4 regions of the Vibrio sp. Y176 genome follow, and region 1 is predicted to be linked to each of the others. Evidence: predicted binding sites of a transcription regulator. Region 1 holds the regulator's gene; each other region holds the start of a gene.
The links. Region 1 encodes MetJ, which represses methionine synthesis genes. Its sites were predicted from a motif close to TTAGACNTNTANANGTCTAA; they were not measured.
Positions count from the first base shown of each region.

Region 2: metA (homoserine O-acetyltransferase MetA) is a predicted target of MetJ. The motif match lies at 3,740-3,759, and genes of this name have one in related genera.
Region 3: metH (methionine synthase) is a predicted target of MetJ. The motif match lies at 1,977-1,996, and genes of this name have one in related genera.
Region 4: metN (methionine ABC transporter ATP-binding protein MetN) is a predicted target of MetJ. The motif match lies at 4,334-4,353, and genes of this name have one in related genera.

Region 1 covers NZ_JAWOQS010000015.1:44,239-50,509, reverse strand. Annotated here, with positions in the region: gene bfr (bacterioferritin) at 1-84, shown strand, start outside; gene R7O13_RS22115 (malic enzyme-like NAD(P)-binding protein) at 291-1,568, shown strand; gene metJ (met regulon transcriptional regulator MetJ) at 1,682-2,002, opposite strand; gene R7O13_RS22105 (O-succinylhomoserine (thiol)-lyase) at 2,228-3,388, shown strand; gene R7O13_RS22100 (bifunctional aspartate kinase/homoserine dehydrogenase II) at 3,404-5,812, shown strand; gene metF (methylenetetrahydrofolate reductase) at 6,075-6,271, shown strand, end outside.
Region 2 covers NZ_JAWOQS010000003.1:167,744-174,014, reverse strand. Annotated here, with positions in the region: gene R7O13_RS09120 (EAL domain-containing protein) at 1-669, opposite strand, end outside; gene R7O13_RS09115 (phosphate/phosphite/phosphonate ABC transporter substrate-binding protein) at 669-1,598, opposite strand; gene pilW (type IV pilus biogenesis/stability protein PilW) at 1,866-2,591, opposite strand; gene metA (homoserine O-acetyltransferase MetA) at 2,771-3,712, opposite strand; gene R7O13_RS09100 (DUF6559 family protein) at 4,053-4,439, shown strand; gene R7O13_RS09095 (DMT family transporter) at 4,563-4,898, shown strand; gene R7O13_RS09090 (LpxL/LpxP family Kdo(2)-lipid IV(A) lauroyl/palmitoleoyl acyltransferase) at 5,319-6,269, shown strand.
Region 3 covers NZ_JAWOQS010000011.1:93,093-99,363, reverse strand. Annotated here, with positions in the region: gene R7O13_RS20830 (cation:proton antiporter) at 522-1,853, opposite strand; gene metH (methionine synthase) at 2,045-5,725, shown strand; gene lysC (lysine-sensitive aspartokinase 3) at 5,812-6,271, opposite strand, start outside.
Region 4 covers NZ_JAWOQS010000007.1:29,500-35,770, reverse strand. Annotated here, with positions in the region: gene queF (NADPH-dependent 7-cyano-7-deazaguanine reductase QueF) at 1-103, opposite strand, end outside; gene syd (SecY-interacting protein) at 212-757, shown strand; gene R7O13_RS17520 (Zn-ribbon-containing protein) at 760-1,536, shown strand; gene R7O13_RS17515 (MetQ/NlpA family lipoprotein) at 1,663-2,472, opposite strand; gene R7O13_RS17510 (methionine ABC transporter permease) at 2,505-3,182, opposite strand; gene metN (methionine ABC transporter ATP-binding protein MetN) at 3,172-4,206, opposite strand; gene gmhB (D-glycero-beta-D-manno-heptose 1,7-bisphosphate 7-phosphatase) at 4,548-5,099, shown strand; gene treR (trehalose operon repressor TreR) at 5,174-6,121, shown strand.

The DNA of each region.
Region 1 (6,271 bases):
GATTGGCTAGAGACGCAACTTGGCTTGATTGAAATGTCTGGTATTGAGAATTATCTCCAAGCGCAATACGTGGACGAAGAGTAACGATACTTTCTGAGTTTGCATACTCCAATAATAGTAAGAAGAAAGAGCACCTGACTCGAAAATCAGGTGCTTAACCCCGTTATCTGGTCTAATCTCTTTTATTATCGGCTTTTTAAGGATATTGCTCGCAATCTTGCCTATGAAGTTTGATTTCTATCCGATAGAATTTATGCCCCCTTACCTAAAAATAAAAAAGAGAAACGTCCATGTCTGAAGACAACCACCAAGCAGCCACTCCAGAAGAAGAACATCGCCAAAAAGCATTGGATTACCATGCTTATCCAACTCCAGGAAAGATTGCTGTCGAACTTACAAAGCCTGCGGAAACGGCGGGTGATCTTGCCCTTGCTTACAGCCCTGGTGTTGCAGAGCCAGTGCGTGAAATCGCACAAAACCCGGATAACGTGTACAAGTACACTGCAAAAGGGAACATGGTTGCTGTTATTTCTAACGGTACCGCTATTCTAGGTCTAGGTAACCTAGGTCCACTTGCATCTAAGCCAGTGATGGAAGGTAAAGCGTTACTGTTTAAGCGTTTCGCAGGTCTTGACTCTATTGATATTGAAGTTAAGCACCGCACGATCGATGAATTTGTTGATACTGTTGCGAGCATTGCAGACACTTTTGGCGGTATCAACCTTGAAGATATTAAAGCACCAGACTGTTTTGAGATTGAAAAGCGTCTGATTGAGCGTTGTGATGTACCAGTATTCCACGATGATCAACATGGTACTGCTATTGTAACGGCAGCGGGTATGCTGAATGCAATCGAACTTCAAGGTAAGAAACTTGAAGATTCAACAATTGTTTGTCTTGGCGCTGGCGCTGCCGCTGTAGCGTGTATGGAGCTTCTGATCAAATGCGGTGCAATGCGCGAAAAAATCTACATGCTAGATCGCAAAGGTGTGATTCACACTCGTCGTGATGACCTTAATGAATATAAGCAGTTATTTGCGAACAATACAGATAAGCGCACACTAGAAGACGTAATTGAAGGTGCAGATCTGTTCCTAGGTGTATCTGGTCCAAACCTGTTGCCAGCGGAAGCGTTGAAGTTGATGGCTGATAAGCCAATCGTATTCGCATGTTCTAACCCGGATCCTGAAATCAAGCCGGAAATTGCTCACGCAGTTCGTGATGACTTGATCATGGGTACTGGCCGTAGTGATTATCCTAACCAAGTTAACAACGTATTGTGTTTCCCATTCATTTTCCGTGGTGCTCTTGATGTGCGTGCAAGTGAAATCAATGATGAAATGAAACTTGCAGCCGTTGAGGCGATTCGCGAGCTAGCAAAAGAGCCTGTACCTGAAGCTGTATTGAAGGCTGCCGGTGTTGATAAGCTAGAGTTTGGTGCGGACTATATTATTCCAAAACCAATGGATTCACGTTTGCTACCACGTGTTGCAAAAGCGGTTGCTCAGGCGGCGGTTAATTCAGGTGTAGCTCGTATCGAGATGCCTGAAAACTACATGGCAGAGTAATATATCTTTCAGATGTGATACACAAAAAATGGGACGCTATTGCGTCCCATTTTTTATGTCATCCATTTGGCTCGAGGCAAGAGTTATTACCTGAAACCTTTTATCAGGCTTTTTTATTCTTCGTCGAATGACTCAAATTCGATGCCCATTTCCGTCATCAGCGCTTTTACTTCTGTTGGAATATCATCAGGACGGTCTTTACGAAGGTCTTCATCTGTCGGAAGTGGCTGACCTGTGTACGCGTGCAAAAATGCCTCGCATAGCAATTCGCTATTGGTTGCATGGCGTAAGTTATTGATCTGACGGCGAGTACGCTCATCAGTTAGCACCTTTAAAACTTTTAGCGGGATAGAGACGGTAATTTTTTTTACTTGTTCGCTTTTTTTGCCGTGCTCTGCATATGGGCTAATGTATTCGCCATTCCAGTCAGCCATTGCACACCTTCATTTATGTAATCGGTTAAAAATAATTTAGGTGCTGATTTTAGCTGCATTTACCGCCATAAGCAAAGACATATAGACGTCTAGAAGTGTTGACGTCTCATTTTTTGACGAGTAAAGTGAACATAACAGCAAAGGAAGCGTGTTGATCACTTTATGTTACTCATTAGATATAGCGCATTCCTATTTAGAAGTCATTACCCGTGAAAGGATACACCCATGAGCACTCGCAAACCTGCGACCATTGCAGTACGCACTGGTATTGAATCAGACAGCCAATATCATGCTGTCGTTCCACCTATTTATCTTTCCACTAACTATGGTTTTCCTGCTTTTGGTGAAGTGCCCAAGTATGATTACACACGATCTGGTAATCCAAACCGCGGACTGTTGGAAAGTGCGCTATCTGAACTTGAGTCTGGAAAAGGAGCGGTTGTTACTAACTGCGGTACGTCGGCATTAAATTTATGGGTTTCCGCTTTTCTCGGCCCAGATGATCTCATTATTGCTCCTCACGATTGTTATGGCGGCACCTATCGTCTTTTTAATACTCGAGCTAGCAAAGGCGATTTTAAGGTTCAGTTTGTCGATCAATCAGACGAACAGGCTTTAGATGCTGCATTGGCACAAAAACCAAAACTCATTTTGCTAGAAACTCCGTCAAACCCTCTGGTTCGCGTAGTGGATATTGCAGCTACCTGTGAAAAAGCGAAACAAGTCGGCGCGTTAGTTGCGGTGGACAATACCTTTTTGACACCCGTGTACCAAAAACCTTTAGAGCTAGGTGCGGATTTTGTTATCCACTCCACAACAAAGTACATCAACGGTCATTCGGACGTAATTGGTGGGGTAATCATCACCAACACAGAAGCGCATGCAGAAGAGCTTGCATGGTGGGGCAATTGTATTGGTGCAACGGGCACACCTTTCGATAGTTACATGACACTGCGAGGTATTCGTACGCTTGGTGCTCGTATGAAAGTACATGAAGAGAGCTCACAGCAGGTACTGGCTTACCTACAGAAACAAGCGTTAGTTAAAACTATCTATCATCCAAGCCTGCCGGAACATCCAGGTCATGGCATCGCTAAAAAGCAGCAAACGGGCTTTGGCTCTATGTTGAGTTTTGAGTTTGCTGGTTCGTTTGAGCAGTTAAAGGTGTTTGTGAAAGAGCTCCAACTGTTTTCATTAGCTGAATCATTAGGTGGTGTAGAAAGTTTGATTTGCCACCCGGCATCCATGACGCACCGTGCAATGGGTGAGGAGGCGCTGGCGGAGGCTGGGGTCTCTCATCAACTATTGCGTTTGTCTGTCGGTTTGGAAGATGCACAAGACCTCATCACAGATTTAGAACAAGCGTTCGCTAAAGCTACCCAGTAATAGGAGACGATAACAATGACTGTACAACGTCAGCTGCATAAGTTTGGTGGCAGTAGCTTAGCAAACCCAGAATGCTACTTACGCGTTGTGGGTATTCTCAAGGAGTATTCGACAGAAAATGATCTTGTGGTCGTCTCTGCTGCAGGAAAAACCACTAACCGCTTGATTGAGTTTTTGGAAGGGTTAAGTAAAGATGGCCGAATTGCGCATGAAGCGCTTCAAAGCTTGAGACAGTTCCAAACTGAGCTAATAGAAAGCTTGTTGGAGAGTGAAGCAAAAGAAGAGCTGTTAGCTTTATTACATGATGAGTTCAGTACTCTCTCGGAGCTGACTGCACCACTCACTAATGCGCAAAAAGCCGCGGTACTGGGGCACGGAGAAGTATGGTCTGCTCGCCTATTGGCCGCGTTATTATCTCAACGTTCTATCCCTGCGGTTGCACAAGATGCACGAGCGTTTTTACGTGCAGAAGCGGGAACTCAACCAGAGGTTGATCGCGCTCGTTCATACCCTTTAATTAAAGAGATCCTCGCGCAGCATAACCATAAACGAGTGGTAATTACTGGCTTTATGGCTCAGAACGAGGCAGGAGAAACCATTCTACTTGGTCGTAACGGCTCTGACTATTCTGCAACGGTCATAGGCGCGCTTGCTGAAGTCAGTACTGTCACGATTTGGAGTGATGTTGCTGGTGTCTATAGTGCCGATCCACGTTTGGTGTCTGATGCTTGTTTATTACCGTTACTTCGATTGGATGAAGCCAGTGAACTTGCTCGCTTAGCTGCCCCAGTGCTACACAGTCGTACGCTTCAGCCTGTGGCGCAAAGTACCATGGACCTTAATCTCAAGTGTAGCTATCTGCCAGAGTCGGGTTCTACTCGTATTGAGCGTGTATTGGCATCTGGTCGTGGCGCTAAAATTATTACTTCACTGGATGATGTTTTATTGGTGCAGTTGTCTTTCATGCATGGGCACGACTTCGAAAAAACACAGAGTGATGTATTACAAGCGTTGCAGCGCGCGCAATTAGAGCCATTGGCATTTGAAGCTCAATCCGATCAGCATACGCTACGCTTGGCTTACACCGCAGAAATCGCCGGTGGTGCATTGAAACACTTGCAAGAGCTTGCGGTAGAGGCAGAAATTAAGCTAAAAGAAGGTTACTCGCTCTTAGCTGCGGTAGGTGCAGGCGTTACGAAAAACGCCAATCATTGCTTTGGCTTTTATCAAAAGCTAAAGCACTCTCCGGTAGAATTTATCTCTGAAACAGACTCAGGGCTGAGCCTAGTCGCTGTTTTGCGCCGTACTGATACCGAGGCGTTGGTTCAAACGATTCATAGCCAGTTGTTCCAAGCGCAAAAACGCGTGGCAGTGGCTTTATGTGGCAAGGGTAATATTGGTTCTAGTTGGTTAAATTTATTTGCGACGCAAAAAAGTGAGCTCGAAAAACGTCATGGTATGAGCTTTGATCTTGTCGCGGTTGTGGATAGCCAAACCTATTGGTTCGATGAGCAAGGTATTGAGGCGGTGAGTGTTGCTGAACGATTTGATGATGAAAGCATAGCAAACAATGGGGATTGGCTGGCACGTTTGGGAGCGCTTAAAAGCTACGATGAAGCCGTCGTGCTTGATGTTACCGCGAGTAAAGATTTGGCTCAGCGCTACGCAGAAATCGCACAGCAAGGCATTCATTTGATTTCCGCCAACAAAGTGGCCGGTTCCGCAGATAGTCAGTACTACCATCAGGTTCAAGATGCATTCGCTAAAATTGGTCGTCATTGGCTATACAACGCAACGGTTGGTGCTGGGTTACCGATAAACCATACCGTGCGAGATCTTCGTGAAAGTGGGGATGAAATCGTCGCTCTATCGGGGATTTTCTCGGGGACGTTATCATGGCTGTTCCAACAGTTTGATGGTTCTGTGCCATTTAATGATTTAGTCGATCTTGCTTGGCAGCAAGGGTTAACCGAACCTGACCCTCGTTCTGATTTAGATGGCTCCGATGTAATGCGTAAGTTAGTCATCTTGGCTCGAGAATCGGGCCTAGATATAGAACCAGACAGCGTTAAAGTTGAGTCTTTGGTGCCAGAAGAATTAAGAGAACTGAGCTTAGATGATTTCTTCGATAATGGAGCATTGTTGAGTGAAATACTTCAAGAGCGTCTGACAAAAGCACAGAGAAACGATCAAGTGCTTCGCTATGTGGCGCGTTTAGAAAAAAATGGTAAAGCAACGGTGGGAGTCGAAGCGTTATCTCGTGAGCACGCGCTCGCCAACTTATTGCCATGCGATAACATTTTTGCCATAGAGAGCAAGTGGTACAAAGATAACCCTCTGGTCATTCGAGGACCAGGCGCAGGCAGAGAAGTGACAGCCGGCGCTATTCAATCCGACCTCAACCGATTGGCTGGTTTATTTTAAAGTTGCGATTGACCTAAAAACCCTGGAATTAATCCAGGGTTTTTTATTCCCCTATCAGTGCCATACTGAAGTCATAACCCGTGCAAAATGGCGAGATGATGCTCAAGTAGAAACTTGAACTATCTTCATTATTAACTTGAGAAAAATTCATAATTACAAGGTTGACATTAAATCGTATTCAATACATTCTGTAGACATATAGACGTCTAAACGTCGATTTTAAGGATTTGTTTTCGTGGCGGAGTGCCGCAGGGAGAGTAAGATGGGATATACGCACGCAGGCCATATCGACGCCTTGAACCAGAATATTGCTGAGTTATCAGATAACATCAATGTATCGTTTGAGTTTTTTCCGCCAAGCAGCGCTAAGATGGAAGAAACACTTTGGAATTCAGTGCACCGTCTTAAAACGCTTCAACCTAAATTTGTTTCTGTGACTTACGGTGCGAACTCCGGCGA
Region 2 (6,271 bases), on a different contig from region 1:
CTTAGTTAACGACCGCCCCAAAGCATAAGCGATGATGCTACCGAATAGTACGGATATCCCACTGATCGTTAGCAGCAAGTTAAACATCTTCTGTTTATCGTTTGAGGTAATCGCTTGGACTTGTTCAATGTTCTGTTCTTTCTCTTCCAGTAGATGTATCAAGTTAAGCTCAAGATACACCGCCCCAAGAGTAATGTTTGATTGCTGAATCGGCGCTGCGATCTCCAACTGATGCTTGGAAAAGGAAACGAGAGTTCTAGATTCTTCTATTGCTTTCAAAATAAAAGGAGAGCGGTAATGAGGTTGGGCAAACATCCTTAGCTGAGTAGTGCCGTCGTGAAAGATTAGCCCTTCATTGTCAACAACATGTATTTTCGAGACATCTGGCTGGCTCAATGTTGCCTTAATTTGCTCATACGCTTGACTGATATTGTCTGTATAGAGTGGATCAAAAAGCTGTTTTGATAATAGCTCTGCATAAACCAACCCTTTTTGCTTAACGTAAGATTCTGTTTTTTCTTGAGAGTTGTTCGTGATTTGTTGAGTTAAGCTATTTGAATACGCATCGTAACCGTGCATGTATAACGCAAGGTTTATCACCACAACAAACAAGACAACGAACATTGTCGAGCAAATGTATTTGGTTTCGAGTGAGAGCTTTTTAAACATCAATCCACCTTCGGTAACAAGTGAACTGACTTGCGAACTGTACTTAAGGAGGCTCGCATTTCTGGAGTAAGCGCGCTGAATTTTTTGGTGTTCTGAAACTTTTTAAGTGCGAGAGAGCCTTCGTGAGTTGTATCCATATCAAGCAGTATTGACGTGATTTTACGCTGTTGCTCTAGGCTCATGCTTGGAGAAGCGAGAATCAAATCCCTGGGTATTTCAACAGAACGAGAAAAAATCGCTAGTTTGTCTTTCATGTTCTCTGGCAAATCTTTGGGATTGTTCCAGTTGAAGTTACTGAATGCTCCTGCTGCAACTCTCTGTTTATATACCCATACAGATAGGTTGATTTCATTTGACTGAGCGAGTTGCTCATCAAGGAATAAATAACCAATGCTGTCTTTGGCCGGTTTGTCATCAGGAGAGGGAAGGTATTGCAGTTTTTCTCCGTGATTCAGCAATGTAATCGCAGGTAGGTAATAGCTGCTGGTAGACGTGCGCTTTTCGAAAACAAGCGTTTTTCCGCGCAGGTCAGAAAGTGACTCAATGCCACTCTCTTTATTAGTAAAGAACACCGTATGATATTTTTGCAGGCCTTTTTTCCATCGTATAGCGAGGACTTGGCTATTAGACTCCTTTTCTAAGGTCATCGCATTAAAGGGGGTCGCCGTTGCAATTTGAACGGTGCCATTTTCAAGCGCAACCGCGAGCTGACGATAATTTTTAAATACCTTTACCGCCCCTTTTGCGTAACCATATTCAGCCATATTTTCAGTTACATACTGGGTAAGGGGCGTCGCTTTTTTGATTTTGCTTTGGGCTTTATTCGACACAATGCCAAACGTGAATGTTTTCTCAATATTATCTTGTGCACTGACGACAAAAGGTGAACTCAGCAAAGTGAGTAATAACAGAGTGCAGGCAGGTTTCATCCGGCTTCAACTTCCTTCTGGTGCATGTCAGTAATATTTAGTATTTATCAATGTGCCGAAATCAATCTTAAAAACAGTATGATGTACAAATTTCGTTGTGTGCGCACTTTTTATAATGTGACTTGGTCACTTATTCCGTTCAAATAGTACCGAATTTGACGTTTATGTACAGGATGAATGTATCACCGTGAGTCTGAATTCACCGGATTCTTGGTCAAGCGCAGTATTGGCTGTGAGCTAATGCGCCTTATGTATCGCTATTTTGTACTAAGAAAATTTTTCCAACTGTTTTTGATACTTTTTCTCGAGAGCTTCATTGCCTGCTGCACGTTCAAGTTGAATCATGAGTTGCAAAGAGGGCTTCTTCACGCCATACATTTGATTGAATCTCATTAATCGAATTCTAGCTTCAGTATAATCACCGCTATCAATTTCTATTTTAGCGAGTTGCAAAATCGATTTTGGTCTATAGGGGTCATGATCGATAGCTCTAGTAAAGTAGTATCTCGCTTTGTCTTTATCTTGTGATTTTAGCGCACAAAAAGCTGCATTCTCATAGCTTGCTGGAATAAGGTAGTAATAAGGCTGCTCAATGGCTCGATTAAACATCTGATCGGCTTTTTCGAAGTCACCTCGCTTGCAAAGAAAAGTACCGTAGTTATTGAGCACATTTCCGTTTTTAGTGTGTTGGCGTAGAGAGCGTTTATACATCTGTTCGGCTTTAATATCTTCACCAACCGTTTCGTAGTAGTGAGCCATAGATAATTGCGCGCGATAGTATTGAGGTGCGTGGTTTAAGGCTTGTTGTAAGTTATCATGCGCGCGAATCATGTTACCGCCGTCTAAATAACCTAAGCCAAGTGCGATACGTGATTCTGCCATTGCCACAGGATCGGCTTTAACGACAGGGCTTCCATCTTCTTTCACCGTCACGCAACCCACGAGTGCAAACTGAGACAATAATATTAGTGCACCGAGCTTTGCTGTTTTCATTCTTTATCCCTACATCCCTGAATCTTTCTGCATGATATGAATTACTTAGCAAAAACCTATTGAGGAAAAAACACTATGCGATCAGGTTTGCAAACTGTTATGAAAAAGCCGCCATATGGCGGCTTGGTTCACATATTACATTTCGGTAATGATGAGTGCTTTGTTTGCTTATTTTGAAGCTAATCGTCTTTAGTGAAAGCATCTTCACTGAAGTGATCGAGGTCGTACGGTGTTTGCTGATAAACACAGTAGTTCAGCCAGTTTAAAAAGAGGAGGTGTCCATGGCTTCTCCAGCTTGCAATTGGTGGGTTATCTGGGTTGTTGTTTGGGTAATAGTTGACAGGAATAGCGGGCTCCATACCTTCGCTTAAATCTCGGATATATTCATTATGTAAGGTGTGAGAATCATACTCAGGGTGTCCTGTGACAAAGACATTGCGTTTGTCTTTTGTGGTGGCTAAGTACACACCTGCGACATCCGATGTCGCTAAAATGTCTAAGTCAGTATGCTCTTCTAGAAAGTGAGGCGAAAAATCTGCGTAACGCGAGTGAGGAGCCAAAAACGTGTCATCAAATCCACGTAAGATAGGGTGAAATTGATGATGGATTTGGTGGTGATACACGCCTGAAAGTTTTTCTTTACGCGTTTTTTTAGGTAGATCGTAGAGTAGCTTTAGTCCCGCTTGCGCAGCCCAGCAAACATAAAGAGTGGATGTCACATGATCTTTTGCCCACTCCATGATGGTTTTGAGATGATCCCAATAAATGACATCTTCAAATTGTACCAAACCTAATGGAGCCCCAGTAATGATCATGCCATCGAAGTTGTTATCTCGCACCATTTCAAATTGGCGATAAAACGTGTCTAAATGTTCAGTTGGCGTATTTTTACTCGGGCGGTTATCAATGCGCAGTAATTCGACGTTAACCTGTAGTGGGCTGTTTGAGAGTAGACGCAGAAACTGAGTTTCAGTCTCTATTTTTTTTGGCATCAGATTAAGGATCAGTACTCTTAAAGGACGTATTTCCTGACTCGCTGCACGCGTTTCACTCATCACGAAGATGTTTTCTGTCCTTAATACATCGGTAGCTGGTAATTGATCTGGAATTCTAATTGGCACGACTTTCTCTCCCTAAGTATAGTCAATCTAGACGTCTATACTTCTAAAGCTAACTTAATTAAGTTTAGATGTCGATACGAAATCCGACTTTTCAATCTACTCTTTACATTATGGTAAACCGTACTCGGGGTTGTCACACAATTGTGACTAAAGCAGAGTTTCTGATGAGATAGGTTTGAAACGCAGTGTGTACTATTTGCTGGTAATTATGCGATCACGTTAATATGTGAAGGTGACTTCGTAGTAAGGAAGTCTCAAATTAATGAGCCATACTAAAAACAATCAGCTCACCATTTTGCATTAATGTGCATATTTGGAAACATCGTCAGTGGAGGACATTATGTTCGGTATTTTCAAGAGAAAGACAAAGATTCAGAGCATCGCTCAAGAAGTTCCTTGCGTGCTACTGCATTCGTTTGGTGATAAAGACATTTATACGCCGGAAGAGATTGATCAAGCTCTTCAAAAGCTGGGTTATGATAAGAGCAAGGATATCAGTCATTATCAGTATGCGTATGGAATGTTTGCCGATGAAGCCTCTTACGAGCTCCTAGAACTAACGGATGAGCTAGGTAATTATGGTCATTTCCAACGTGAAGTAGGTAAGATGCTACTCAATACACCTGAGCCGATTGATATGCATATCTACTTTGAAATTTCTCGTCAGCACCAAAACGTCAGCCTTTCACCTGGTCATCAAAAAGTAAGCGAAAGTGATGGTGTGTAAACATCGTTAGTGGTATTCCATCGTGAGATGAGTTGGGTATAATGCGCGGCCTAATTATCCGGACATGTTGTCGGTTACATTTCTGTTGAGCGTTAATGCCTTATGTTCAAAATGCTTATCTCTATGCCACCAATGTTGGCGCTGTCGATCGCGATTGTATGTGAAGTGATTGCCACTTCTTATATTCCCAAAACAGAGCAATTTACGAAAGTAATGCCGAGCACAGTCGTTTTGATTGGTTACGGCATCGCTTTATTCTTGCTTTCCGTCACAGTGCAAACAATGCCTGTCGGGGTTGTTTATGCCATATGGAGTGGTGCTGGGATCGTTTTGGTTGCGACGGTTGGTTACTTTGTTTACGGACAGCGTCTAGACTTACCAGCCCTAGTTGGTATTGGGTTTATCATCGCTGGTGTGTTGATCGTAAATTTATTATCCAAAACAGTAGGGCACGAATAACGCCACTCTACTTGTTAAGTGAATAAGAAGCCGCAGCGAGAAATTGCTGCGGCTTTTTAGTGCAAATTCAATCGCTAATGACGAGTATTGATATCACTTCTTATTATTGTATTCATCACGGTCGCATTATGTGATTGAAAAATAGACATTATTTAGCGCATTGAAAATACAAAGTTATATTTCTTCAAACTTTAGGAAAGGGCAGTAGATAAATCACTCCGATAGATGTTAACGTGGCGACTCATCTGTACTGCTTTTTCATTCCCTACATATTTCTGCAAAGTTCTTATTGTGTAGTGTGTCGAAGAACCATAGAATCCGCGCGCTTTAATTTATGTTATTAGCGTTATCAATGATAAAAGTGCAGTCCATTATCATTGTTTTTATCACTTATAGATGGGCACATCTGACAATACTTACATGAACAAATACAAAAAGCCTGCATTCAAGGCCGAATTTCTTTTGCCTCGTTACTGGGGAACGTTAATTATCATTAGCGTGATGTACTTACTTAGCCTCCTTCCTTTTAAAGTTCAACTAGCTTTGGGACGCAACATTGGTCGTTTAGCTATGCGATTCATGAGAAAACGTCAAGTTACGATCAGACGCAATCTTGAGCTTTGCTTCCCTCATATGGAAAAATGCCAACGCGAAGCAATTCTAAAAGACAACATCGACAATACTGGCATCGCACTTTTTGAGACCGCAATGGCATGGTTTTGGTCAGATAAACGGGTAAACAAACACGTCACGATAAAAGGCATGGAGCATCTAGAGGCTTTAGAGAAGTCAGGCAAAGGTGCATTAATGTTGGCCGTACACTCAATGAATCTAGAGTTAGGTGCTCGAGCTTTTGGCATTAAAAAGTCTGGAACCGGTGTTTATCGCCCAAACAATAATCCGTGCTTTGATTATTTTCAGTATAAGGGACGCTCTCGCTCTAATCGTACACTGATTGATCGTAAAAACGTCAAAGCCATGCTTGAATCACTTAAAACGGGTGAGCGGGTTTGGTATGCACCGGACCACGATTATGGTAACCGACGCTCGACATTTGCACCGTTATTTGCCGTTAAAAATGCTTGTACTACGACAGGTACAAGTTTGTTGGTTGATTCTACAGATTGCGCCATTGTGCCTTTTACGATGGTAAGAGGAAAAGACGGACACTATACCCTAACCATTAGTGCGCCCGTCGAAGGTTTCCCGAAAGAGGATCATCAACGTGCCGCCGCATTCGTGAATCAAATAGTTGAAACATCAATCATGGCAAGTCCGAGCCAGTATATGTGGCTTCATCGTCGGTTTAAAACTAGACCAGAGGGTGAGGACTGTTTGTACAAGCCTAGGCTCATCCCTAGCTTGGCATAACA
Region 3 (6,271 bases), on a different contig from region 1:
ATCTAGTTATGTGACAGAGTTTAATTGTTTGAAGTGTCGCTTGTTTCTAATTTGAAAATAGGATGACTTTGAATACAAGTTTAGTCTCACTGAGATCAAGAGGGAGGGGGCTAAATTTCTGTTAAGGCTTTGATCTACTGAATGCTAGCTCAGTTTTATCTTGGTGAGGTTGCTAACCTGTTTGGGTTCTGAACGCAATCACCCTAAATGTCTCTTTCTCATAAAAATACAAACTCGCTCATTGCTAAGTATTGTGGAAGTTTAGCTTTGATGTTTGCGAGGAGCCTATATTGCCAAGGGAAGAGAAGTGATACAGATGAAAATGGGTAAATTAAAAGGCTCGTCTATGAATACTATCTATCGGCAATAGTTAGTATCTATGAAAATGTAGCGTAGCGATTCTTAGTATATTTGAAGGTATATCAAAGAATAAGGAGCATTAGTCCTTGAAGGGGAGTCTGAAAATTAGTTATGAAAAAAGCAGCTAGGTAGCTGCTTTTTATTTATTAAGTTACGTGTCTTTAAGAGTCCAATGGCTCCGTATGTTCCGGAGTGGTTATTGCTTGGTTATTCTCTTCCATCTTCTTCTCTTCTGCTTTTGCTTTTTCAATCATTGGAGTGATTGTTGAGCCTTGAATGAGGATAGAGAAAACCACGACGGAGTAGGTCATTACAAGAATAATCTCTTTTACATCGATTAACTTATCTTGAATCACCCAAATACCAGATGGAATAGAAAGTGCCATCGCTAGTGCTAGGCCTCCGCGTAAACCGCCCCACGTCAAAATACGCACTGACCATGGATTATATTTTCTGTAACGTTTAAAGCCTATGTAAGAAAGAAATACACTTAGATAGCGAGCTGCTAGTACAAGAGGGACTGAAATAGCCATCATGATCCAGTCTTCTTTGTGGAATTCAAATAGCAGCATCGACATGCCGATCAGTAGGAATAACACGCCATTCAAGAACTCATCAACAAGCTCCCAAAAATGGTCAAGGTGATCTTCACTCTCTTTTGAAAAGCCAATAAAGCGTGTCCAGTTGCCAATCATAATACCGGATACAACCATCGCGAGTGGGCCTGATACATGGATGTATTCAGCAAATGCGTAACCTGCTGTTGGGACACCAATGGTAAGTAACAATTCCATTGAGTGATCATCGGTGGCACTGATCAAGTAGTGGAATAGCAAACCGAGGACGAAACCATATGTGATACCACCGATAGCTTCTTGGATGAAGAGTAAGGTGACACTACCTACAGTTGGTGCCTCAGTGCCAAATGCAATCGTAAATAGAGTGACGAAGATAACCAAACCGAAGCCATCATTGAAGAGCGATTCTCCTTCAATCTGAGTGGAGATACGTTTAGGAGCATCTAGTTTTTTCACAATAGCCAATACAGCGATTGGGTCAGTTGGCGATATTAGAGCACCAAATAGTAAGCAGTAGACCAAATCAAATTGGATGCCAATTAACTGACAAAACCCATACAGCGCAAATCCAATAAAGAACGTAGAAAACAGTGTAGCTCCAAGGGCTAAAACAGTGATCTCCCACTTTTGATCTTTAAGGTTCGGGAGTTTGATGCCTAGTCCACCAGCAAATAGTAAGAAGCCAAGAATGCCTTTGAGCAAGAAATCTTCGAAGTTAATCCTTGTGACCGTCTCCGTCGCAATTTCGGTGAGATGGAACCAGTTGTTTTGACCCGCAATTAAGATTAGAAGTGAAAGCACCATTGAACCTGCGGTAATCGCAATGGTGGTTTGCATCTTTCCTATCTTGCTGTTTACAAAAGCAATTAGCATCGCAGCTGCGGATAGAAAACATAAAGTATGATAGACCGACATAGAGCTCTCTATTTGTAACATTTTATGAATGGAATTCTCGGCTGATGCTGCTTAAATAGCAAACATTTTTTCGTGATTATTTTGTAAGTTAAGAAGGAGATAAAATAATCATTAATTCCACGTTTAGACGTCTAGACTCCTGAAGTTTGTGTGATAGGATGGAAAGATAACTAAAGGAATGAGGCTGTACTGTGGGAAGTAACGTAAGACAACAGATTGAAGCTCAATTGAAGCAACGTATTCTTTTGATTGATGGTGGTATGGGAACCATGATTCAAGGGTACAAACTTGAAGAGCAAGACTATCGAGGAACGCGCTTTGCGGATTGGCATTGTGATCTAAAAGGTAACAACGACCTGTTGGTTCTAAGTCAGCCTCAACTTATCAAGGAAATTCACGCTGCATATTTAGAAGCGGGTGCAGATATTCTTGAGACCAACACTTTTAACGCAACAACCATTGCGATGGCTGACTACGAGATGGAAAGCCTAAGTGAAGAAATTAACTTTGCAGCTGCCAAGCTTGCACGTGAAGTTGCAGACGAATGGACCGCAAAAACACCCGATAAACCACGTTATGTCGCAGGGGTTTTAGGGCCGACAAACCGAACTTGTTCTATTTCTCCTGATGTAAATGACCCCGGATATCGAAATGTTTCTTTCGACGAGTTAGTTGAGGCTTACTCTGAATCGACTCGAGCGCTTATTAAAGGTGGTTCAGACCTTATTCTTATCGAGACCATCTTCGATACGCTTAACGCTAAGGCTTGTTCATTTGCTGTTGAAAGTGTGTTTGAAGAGATGGGTATTGAGTTACCTGTGATGATCTCGGGGACTATTACTGATGCTTCCGGTAGAACATTATCCGGTCAAACCACAGAAGCGTTTTACAACTCATTACGTCATGTTAAACCGATTTCGTTTGGTTTGAACTGTGCACTTGGCCCGGATGAACTGCGTCCTTATGTTGAAGAGCTCTCGCGTATATCAGAATCTTTTGTTTCCGCTCACCCAAATGCTGGGCTTCCGAATGCATTCGGCGAATACGATTTGTCGCCAGAAGATATGGCTAAGCATGTTAAAGAGTGGGCTCAAAGTGGCTTTTTAAACTTGATTGGTGGGTGTTGTGGTACAACTCCTGAGCACATTCGCCAAATGGCACTCGCGGTTGAAAATATCGCCCCTCGTCAATTACCTGAACTTCCCGTTGCTTGTCGCTTGTCTGGCCTAGAGCCACTCGCTATTGATAAAGACTCTTTATTTATCAATGTCGGTGAGCGTACGAATGTAACCGGTTCTGCGCGTTTTAAGCGCTTGATTAAAGAAGAACTGTACGATGAAGCGCTCGATGTGGCTCGTCAACAAGTTGAAAATGGCGCTCAAATTATCGATATCAACATGGATGAAGGCATGTTGGATGCACAAGCTTGTATGGTTCGCTTTTTAAACCTTTGTGCGTCAGAACCTGAAATCTCAAAAGTACCAATCATGGTTGACTCTTCCAAGTGGGAGGTTATTGAAGCTGGTCTTAAGTGCATCCAAGGCAAAGGCATTGTTAATTCGATCTCACTCAAGGAAGGCAAAGAGAAATTTGTTGAACAAGCTAAGTTGATCCGCCGTTACGGTGCGGCTGTGATTGTGATGGCGTTTGATGAGATTGGGCAAGCAGATACACGTGAGCGCAAAGTAGAAATTTGTACCAACGCTTACCGAATTCTTGTTGATGAAGTGGGCTTTCCACCAGAAGACATCATTTTTGACCCAAACATTTTTGCCATTGCTACGGGGATCGAGGAGCATAATAACTACGCGGTGGATTTCATTGAAGCCGTTGGCGATATCAAACGTGATTTACCACATGCGATGATATCGGGTGGTGTTTCTAACGTCTCATTCTCTTTCCGTGGCAATAACTATGTACGTGAAGCGATTCACGCGGTGTTCCTCTATCACTGTTTTAAAAATGGTATGGATATGGGGATTGTGAATGCGGGTCAGTTAGAAATCTACGATAACGTGCCTGAAAAATTGCGTGAGGCTGTGGAAGATGTCGTTCTTAACCGTCGTGATGACGCCACTGAGAGATTGTTAGATATCGCGGCGGAATATGCAGGCAAAGGGGTAGGTAAAGAGGAGGATGCCTCTGCACTTGAGTGGAGAACTTGGCCTGTTGAAAAGCGCTTAGAGCACGCGTTAGTGAAAGGAATAACTGAGTTCATCGTTGATGATACCGAAGAGGCTCGTGTCAAAGCTTCAAAGCCATTAGAGGTGATTGAAGGCCCACTAATGGATGGGATGAACGTCGTCGGAGACTTGTTTGGTGAAGGTAAAATGTTCCTTCCTCAGGTCGTAAAATCTGCCCGAGTGATGAAGCAAGCAGTCGCGCATCTCGAGCCCTACATCAATGCAGAAAAGCAGGTGGGACAAACAAACGGTAAGATTTTGCTAGCGACGGTCAAAGGTGATGTACATGATATCGGGAAAAATATCGTTGGCGTTGTATTGCAGTGCAATAACTACGAAATTATCGATCTTGGTGTCATGGTTCCTTGCGAAAAGATCTTAAAAGTAGCGCAAGAAGAAAACGTCGATATTATTGGTTTATCAGGGTTGATCACGCCTTCATTAGACGAAATGGTGCATGTTGCAAAAGAGATGGAGCGTCTCGACTTTAACTTACCTCTTCTCATCGGTGGCGCAACAACGTCAAAAGCCCATACAGCAGTTAAGATTGAGCAAAATTACAAGCATCCAGTGGTTTACGTGAACAACGCCTCACGTGCAGTGGGCGTATGTACTTCTCTTTTGTCAGATGAACGTCGCCCTGAATTTGTTGAAAAACTTGAAGCTGATTACGAACGAGTACGTGATCAACATAATCGAAAGAAACCGAGAACCAAACCAGTGACATTAGAAGCTGCTCGAGCGAATAAAGTTGCTATCGATTGGGAAGCTTACACCCCTCCAGTGCCTGTTAAGCCTGGCATTCATATCTTCGATGATTTTGATGTGGCTATATTACGTCAATACATCGATTGGACACCATTCTTTATGACTTGGTCACTTGTGGGTAAGTATCCAACAATTTTCCAACATGAAGAAGTTGGTGAAGAAGCAAAACGTTTATTCGAAGATGCCAACGAGTTACTTGATCGAGTTGAGCGAGAAGGCCTGTTAAAAGCGCGTGGAATGTGTGGCTTATTCCCTGCTGCGAGCGTGGGGGACGACATTGAAGTTTATGCTGATGAAACTCGTACCGACGTTGTGAAAGTATTACGTAACTTGCGACAACAGACCGAGAAACCAAAAGGATTCAACTATTGTTTATCCGACTACATCGCATCTAAAGAGTCGGGTAAACATGATTGGATAGGGGCATTTGCTGTCACTGGTGGTATTGGTGAACGAGAGCTTGCTGATGAATACAAAGCACAGGGAGATGATTACAACGCAATTATGATTCAAGCGGTGGCGGATCGCCTAGCCGAAGCGTTTGCTGAGTATTTGCATGAGCGTGTCCGTAAAGAAATTTGGGGTTATGCTGCGGATGAAGATTTATCTAACGATGATCTCATTCGTGAAAAATACCAAGGTATTCGCCCTGCACCAGGTTATCCAGCGTGCCCTGAGCATACTGAAAAAGGACCGCTTTGGGAGCTACTTAATGTGGAAGAGAATATTGGCATGACTCTAACCTCCAGCTATGCAATGTATCCGGGCGCGTCAGTCTCTGGTTGGTATTTCTCTCATCCTGACTCACGTTACTTTGCGATCGCACAGATCCAAGAAGATCAGCTAGAGAGTTACGCCGATCGTAAGGGGTGGGATAGGATCGAGGCTGAAAAATGGTTAGGGCCAAACATTAACGGTTAAATTGATGTTTACCTCGTCCAAATGTAACAACTAATGAAACGACAAAGGGCTGCAGATACGCAGCCCTTTGTTTTATTGAGTTGAACTTACTTCTCAAACAACTCAGTGTGGAGTTTTTGTATGGCTTGTTTCGATACCGATTCATGGAGCAAGAAGCATAAGTTGTGAGGGCTAGCGCCATAACAAATCATGCGTAGGTTAAAATCTTCTAGCGTGCCAAAAACCTGTTTCGCGTAGCCTTTACTCTCACTCATGTTGTTTCCAATGAGAGCAACGAGGCATAGGTCATGTTCAACTTCTACCTTACATAACTCTTCTAACTCTTCTCGTGCAGCTTGCGGCAGCTGCGGCGCGCCGCCGGATGTATCGGTTTGATCAAGTGTTAACGATACACTGATTTCAGATGTCGTGATCAAATCGACAGAGATCTTATGCTTTGCAAGGATCTCAAAGACCTTTGCTAAAAAACCGTATGCGTGGAACATATTGGCGCTGCGTAGCGTTACCATGGTTTGGTTACAACGCAAAGCTAGCGCACGGAATAAC
Region 4 (6,271 bases), on a different contig from region 1:
GAGGGACTGGTTGCAGCAAGCTTGGGTCATACTGGTTCGCATACTCGGTCGTTTTACCTAGTGTTAAGCCAGCAAGCTCTTTAGCGTCAGAATATTTGCTCATACTTTGTGGTCGTTTTCGATTAGAATGGCGAGAATTTTACTGAATCCGCTGGTCAATTGCCATCCGGCAAGTACGGCTATCTGATAAATAAGGAATGAGGAGACCTTCATGACCCAAAACGTTACTCAGGCGCTACAAGAGTTCAGCCTGCGCTACCAACAAGCTTGGCAAGCTAAGCACAATGAGTTGCCAAGCAGTGAAGAGCTTGCAGAGCTTGTTTCTCCTTGTGTCGAAGAGAAGCGTGATGGAAAGGTGCTTTGGAAAGCGGTCGCACGTGATGAAATTGCCGATTTCACCAATGTGGAAAATGCGATTGAGTTGTCACTGCAAGATGATGTTAAAGCCTTTTATGGTTCTCAATACTGCGCCGATATGGAGGCAACTTGGCAAGGTAATTCGTTGACGCTGCTGCAAGTCTGGAGCGATGACGATTTCGTGCGTCTACAAGAAAATATTCTTGGTCATTTGGTGACGCAGCGCCGCTTGAAACTTAAACCAACAGTATTTATCGCAGCGACAGATGAGGAAATGGATGTGATTTCTATTTGTAACCTCACTGGCAATGTGATTCTAGAGCGTTTGGGTACCTCTAAACGTGATGTATTGGCAGATTCATTGGTTGAGTTCTTGAATAAGTTAGAGGCTGCCGTCTAAGTATGTATGTTGTTGAGTTGCAGTTTGAGTGTTTTGATAACACCACCGTCAGCGCGGTAGACAAAGCCATTAATGGCTTGATGGATGCTCTGCGTTACAACGGCCAAGTATTAGGTCGTGAATTTCCGATAGTGATGGGAGAAGGTGAATTTTTCGTTCGTGTTGTTTGCCCAGAACAAGACAGCTTGCATCCACGTTATCACTCAGATTTCGTCAAAGTGTGCATGAACCGTTTGTCGGATGCGTCTTTGCTTGCTCCGAAAATGCGTATGCTGGGGCGTGATTTGAATTCAGAACAAGCAGCCGAAAAAGAGACACCTAGCTGGCAAGTGTTGTACACGACTTATGTTCATACGTGTTCGCCTTTGCGAAGTGGTGAAACCCTGTTGCCAATTCCTTTGTATCGTAATGAGCCAACACTTAATGGAGACCATAAAGCCGTCATTAAGTGGCAGACTGAGTGGCAAGCGTGTGATGAAATCCAAATGGCAGGGGGTTGCCGAGCGGAACATGCGGCGCTGCACGAAATTTGCGATGTGGATAGTGTGCTGTTTCGCCGAGGTTGGGACTTACGTGGCCGTATCGAATACATCACGAAGATCCCTACGTACTATTACCAGTATCGTGTCGGTGGTCAGTCGCTGGAGAGCGAGAAAGCGCGCAAGTGTCCAAAATGCGATGGCGAGTGGCTACTCGATGAGCCACTACATGACATATTTCATTTTAAGTGTGATGACTGCCGAATCGTTTCCAACATCTCTTGGGACCATCTTAAGTAGCGAATTGAAGCTACTTAAATGGGTAGATAGACAAATAGAAAGGGCTGATGTTTTCACATCAGCCCTTTTGTGTTTAGAACGTTTATGTTTAGAACGTTGTTTTCAGTCATGTTTTGAAAAGTGGGATTACCAACCTTTCACAACACCGCCTTTGAACAGCTCTTTTGCCGCTTCGTAAACTTCTTCCGTTTGGTAAGCTTTTACGAAGTTTTGTACGTTTTGCGCATTAACATTTTCTTCGCGAGCGACAATTAGGTTTACGTATGGTGAGTCTTTATCTTCAACGAACACGCCGTCACGCTCTGGCGATAGGTCGATAGAGCTTGCGTAAGTGGTGTTGATGATAGATAGCGTTACGTCATCCAGTGAACGCGGAAGCTGTGGGGCTTCTAGTTCAATGATTTCGATATTTTTAGGGTTGCCTACGATGTCACGTACTGTAGCGAGTAGACCAACGCCATCACGTAGCGTAATCAAACCTTGTTGCTCAAGAAGCAGTAGTGAGCGACCTAGGTTAGTTGGGTCGTTTGGTACTGCGATGCGTGCGCCATCTTGAATTTCATCAATTGATTTTACTTGCTTTGAGTAACCAGCAATAGGGTAAACGAATGAGTTACCCGCGATAGCCAGTTTGTAGCCGCGGTCTTTCACTTGTTGGTCTAGGTATGGTTTGTGCTGGAACGCATTCGCGTCTACTGAGCCATCATCCAGAGCGGCGTTTGGTGTTACGTAATCGGTAAATGTTACTAGCTCAACGTCTAGGTTGTATTTCTCTTTTGCTACTTTAGCGGCAACTTCGGCTACTTGTGCTTCAGCACCAGCAATAACGCCAACTTTTACTTTGTTTACGTCTACTTCTTTGTCGCCGCAACCCGCTAGAGCAAGAGCAGAGGCGGCCGTTGCTACAGTCAAAAGACCTTTAAGGCTAAATTTCATCTTTATCTCCTTATAATTTGTATTTTTGATGCTTATCTGTGGTCTACACGGCGCACCACTGCGTCACCGATAGACTGAATAATCTGTACTAGAACAATCAACATCACGACAGTCACGGCCATGATAGTTACATCGTAGCGGTGGAAACCGTAACGGATGGCTACGTCGCCTAGGCCGCCGCCGCCTACCGTACCCGCCATAGCTGAGTAGCTAACGAGAGTGACCAAGGTAATCGTTACTGAGTTAACAATAGTCGGCATTGCTTCAGGTAGTAGAACTTTTGTGATGATCTGTGTTGGAGTCGCCCCCATTGACTGCGCGGCTTCCACCAAGCCTGTCGGTACTTCTAATAAAGCACCTTCAATAAGACGAGCGACAAAAGGAATGGCGCCAATAGTCAGTGGGACGATTGCTGCGGTTGTACCGATAAAGGTTCCAACTAGCATTTTTGTCACTGGAATAATCGCAACCATCAGTACGAGGAATGGCACAGAACGACCAATGTTAACGATAGCGCCTAAGCCGCTATTTAGTTTGGTGTTTTCAAGTAGGCCGCCTTTCTTGGTAATATGGAGGATTACGCCTAATGGAATACCCACAGCAAAGCCGACTAATCCGGCAACCGCAACCATGTAAAGCGTTTCCCACGTTGCACCTAAAAGTAGTTTGCTGTTTAAGCTCAGCCATTCAGAAATCGTATTAAAGGACATAACCAAGTACCTCTACTTTTACGTTGTGCTTACGCAGGTATTCAAGAGCTGCGTTGTCATCTTCTTCATTACCAAATAGCTCTGCGACCATCATGCCGAATTTCACGCCACCAGCGTAATCAAGGTCGGAACTCAAAATACTCACATCAATATTGTATTTACGAGAAATTTGCGACATTAACGGTGCATCGACGGTTGCGCCAGTAAACTCTAAGCGAACCAACGGGTAGCTGCCATCAACACGCTCTGCTTGCAGACGTGCTTGGTAATCTTCAGGAATGGAAAGATCCAGCGTTGAGCGAATGAATTGGTGCGCTAGCTCTGTCTTAGGGTGCGCAAAAATATCGCCAACGGTGCCTTTTTCCACCAGCTCACCACCACCGATGATTGCTACTTCGTGACAGATACTTTTTACGACTTCCATTTCGTGAGTGATAAGTAAAATCGTGATGTTGAGTTTGCGGTTGATCTCTTTCAATAACTCAAGGATAGATTGAGTTGTTGCCGGGTCTAGTGCACTAGTGGCCTCATCACAAAGCAGCACGCTAGGATCGGATGCCAATGCACGAGCAATTGCCACACGCTGTTTTTGTCCGCCACTTAAGTTAGATGGGTAGCTCTCGTGTTTGTCGGCTAAGCCTACAAGCTTTAGCAACTCAGTTACTTTTGTTGTGATTTGCGATTTGTCTTTACCTGCCAGTTCTAGGGGTAATGCCACATTATCAAACACAGTACGAGACGAAAGCAGGTTAAAGTGCTGGAAGATCATGCCAATGTTACGGCGTGTTTCGACTAGTTGTTTTTTACTGAGTTTGGTTAGATCTACACCATCAACGATGATGGAACCAGAGGTCGGTGCTTCTAGCATGTTGACACAGCGAATCAGCGTACTTTTACCAGCACCTGATGAACCGATAACACCAAAGATGGTGCCTTTGTCGATGTGTAGGTTAATGTCTTTCAGGGCAAGGATTTCCTTACTGCCTTGGTAGAACACTTTATTGACGTTTTTTATTTCTATCATGTTTCAACCTGCCCAAAGATACGGGGAACTTCGCTGTCAAAAACGGCCTTTGACAGAACTTAATGTTGAGCTTTATCTCAATTTTCAGTTGATGCTATGGGTTAAGCAGAATGAAGTCAATAGATATTTTTACGTCTAGACGTCTAAATGTATGGATGTTCTGTTTTGAAACGAAGATGTATAGATAACAAGCAGGAGGTAGACGGCGGGGCACCCTCAGATTTACCGATTCTTGCCCAACAAATCAACCGTTTTGTCGAGGCCTAGAATGAATTAGATAGTGTTGAAGTTTATAAGGTATGTAATAATCTGATTAAACCGAGTTAATAGAGAAATACGTTTTGGCAAAACCTGCTGTTTTTATCGATCGTGATGGCGTGATAAACGTTGACCACGGCTACGTTCATGACGAACATGATTTTGAGTACATTGATGGTGTATTTGAAGCGACGAAAGCGCTAAAAGATAAAGGCTACCTTCTAGTGTTAGTGACGAATCAATCGGGCATCGCACGCGGTAAATTCAGTGAAGACCGTTTCTTGTCTCTGACTCAATGGATGGATTGGAACTTTGCTGATAATGGTGTTGAGTTCGATGGTATCTATTACTGTCCACATCATCCAGAACATGGCATTGGCGAGTACAAGCAAGATTGTGAGTGCCGTAAGCCAAAACCAGGCATGTTCATTTCTGCGCGTGACTTCTTGAAGATCGACATGGAGAAATCTGTGATGATCGGCGATAAAGCTGAAGACATGATGGCAGCAGAAGCGGCAGGCGTTGGCACTAAGATTTTGGTTCGCACTGGTAAGCCAGTAACGGAACAGGGCGAAGCCATTGCAACGGTAGTATTAGATAGCATTGCAGATGTGCCTGCGTACTTAAACAAGTAATCTTAATTACTGACTGAGATAAGGGAAGCCACTGCTTCCCTTTTGTTTGATTCCTTCTTTTAATCTGAACACTTATGAGCAAAAAACTCACCATTCTTGATATCGCAAAATTGGCAGGCGTGGGCAAATCGACAGTAAGCCGTGTGCTTACTAACGATCCAAAAGTGAAACCCCAAACGCGAGAGAAGGTTGAGCAAATCATTCGTGAATCTGGTTATGTGCCGTCCAAATCTGCGCAATCAATGCGTGGCGGCAGCCAAAAAGTTATTGGGGTTATCATCTCCCGTTTAGATTCACCATCAGAAAATCGCGCCGTTGGTACCATGCTCAATGCTTTGTATTCCGCTGGTTATGATGCGGTGATCATGGAGAGCCAATTCGATCGCGATAAAACCAATGAACATTTGGATGTGCTTAAACGTCGCAACGTCGATGGGGTGATCGTGTTTGGCTTTACTGGATGTGATGAGCGAGCATTGACGGAGTGGGGGAACCGTATCGTCGTGATCGCGATGGACACGCAAATGGTTTCCTCGATCAACTACGATAACCAAGGTGTGATAGACATGGCTTTGTCTCACCTTGAGCAGCAATCTTTATCTCGCATTGCTTATATTGGTGTTGATCCTGAAGACAAAACCACTGGCTTAGCTCGTCTAAATGCTTATAAAGCTTGGTGTCAACGCAAGCAAATTGCACCTTGTTTCCAAACGGGTAAGTTGAGCCATGAAAGTGCTTATCAGTTGGTAGACAAAGTCCTTCAATCTGATACTCAGGCCATCGTGTGCGCCAGTGACACTATCGCGTTGGGCGTGATTAAGCGTCTTCAAGAGTTAGGCCGTGAAGACGTGGTTGTGACAGGTGTTGGTGGTAATGAATTGCTCTCTTTCCTTTTCCCTAAAGTATTTAGTGTCGACCCAGGTTATACCCTTGCAGGTGAGAAGTCCGCTAACATGCTGATCAATCAATTAAATGGTGATGAGGAAGTGGTTCACTTTACTCAACAGCCTATCGTTTGTTAATCCACACTAAAACGATCTGCTCTAAAATTATACTGTGATCATTCTCAATTAATGGGACTGTTCCCATTTTGTTTTTTGTCTTCGAATGGCAATATTAAAATTAAGAAATGGGAATGTTCCCATTTATAAAAACAAAATGATGAATCGAAT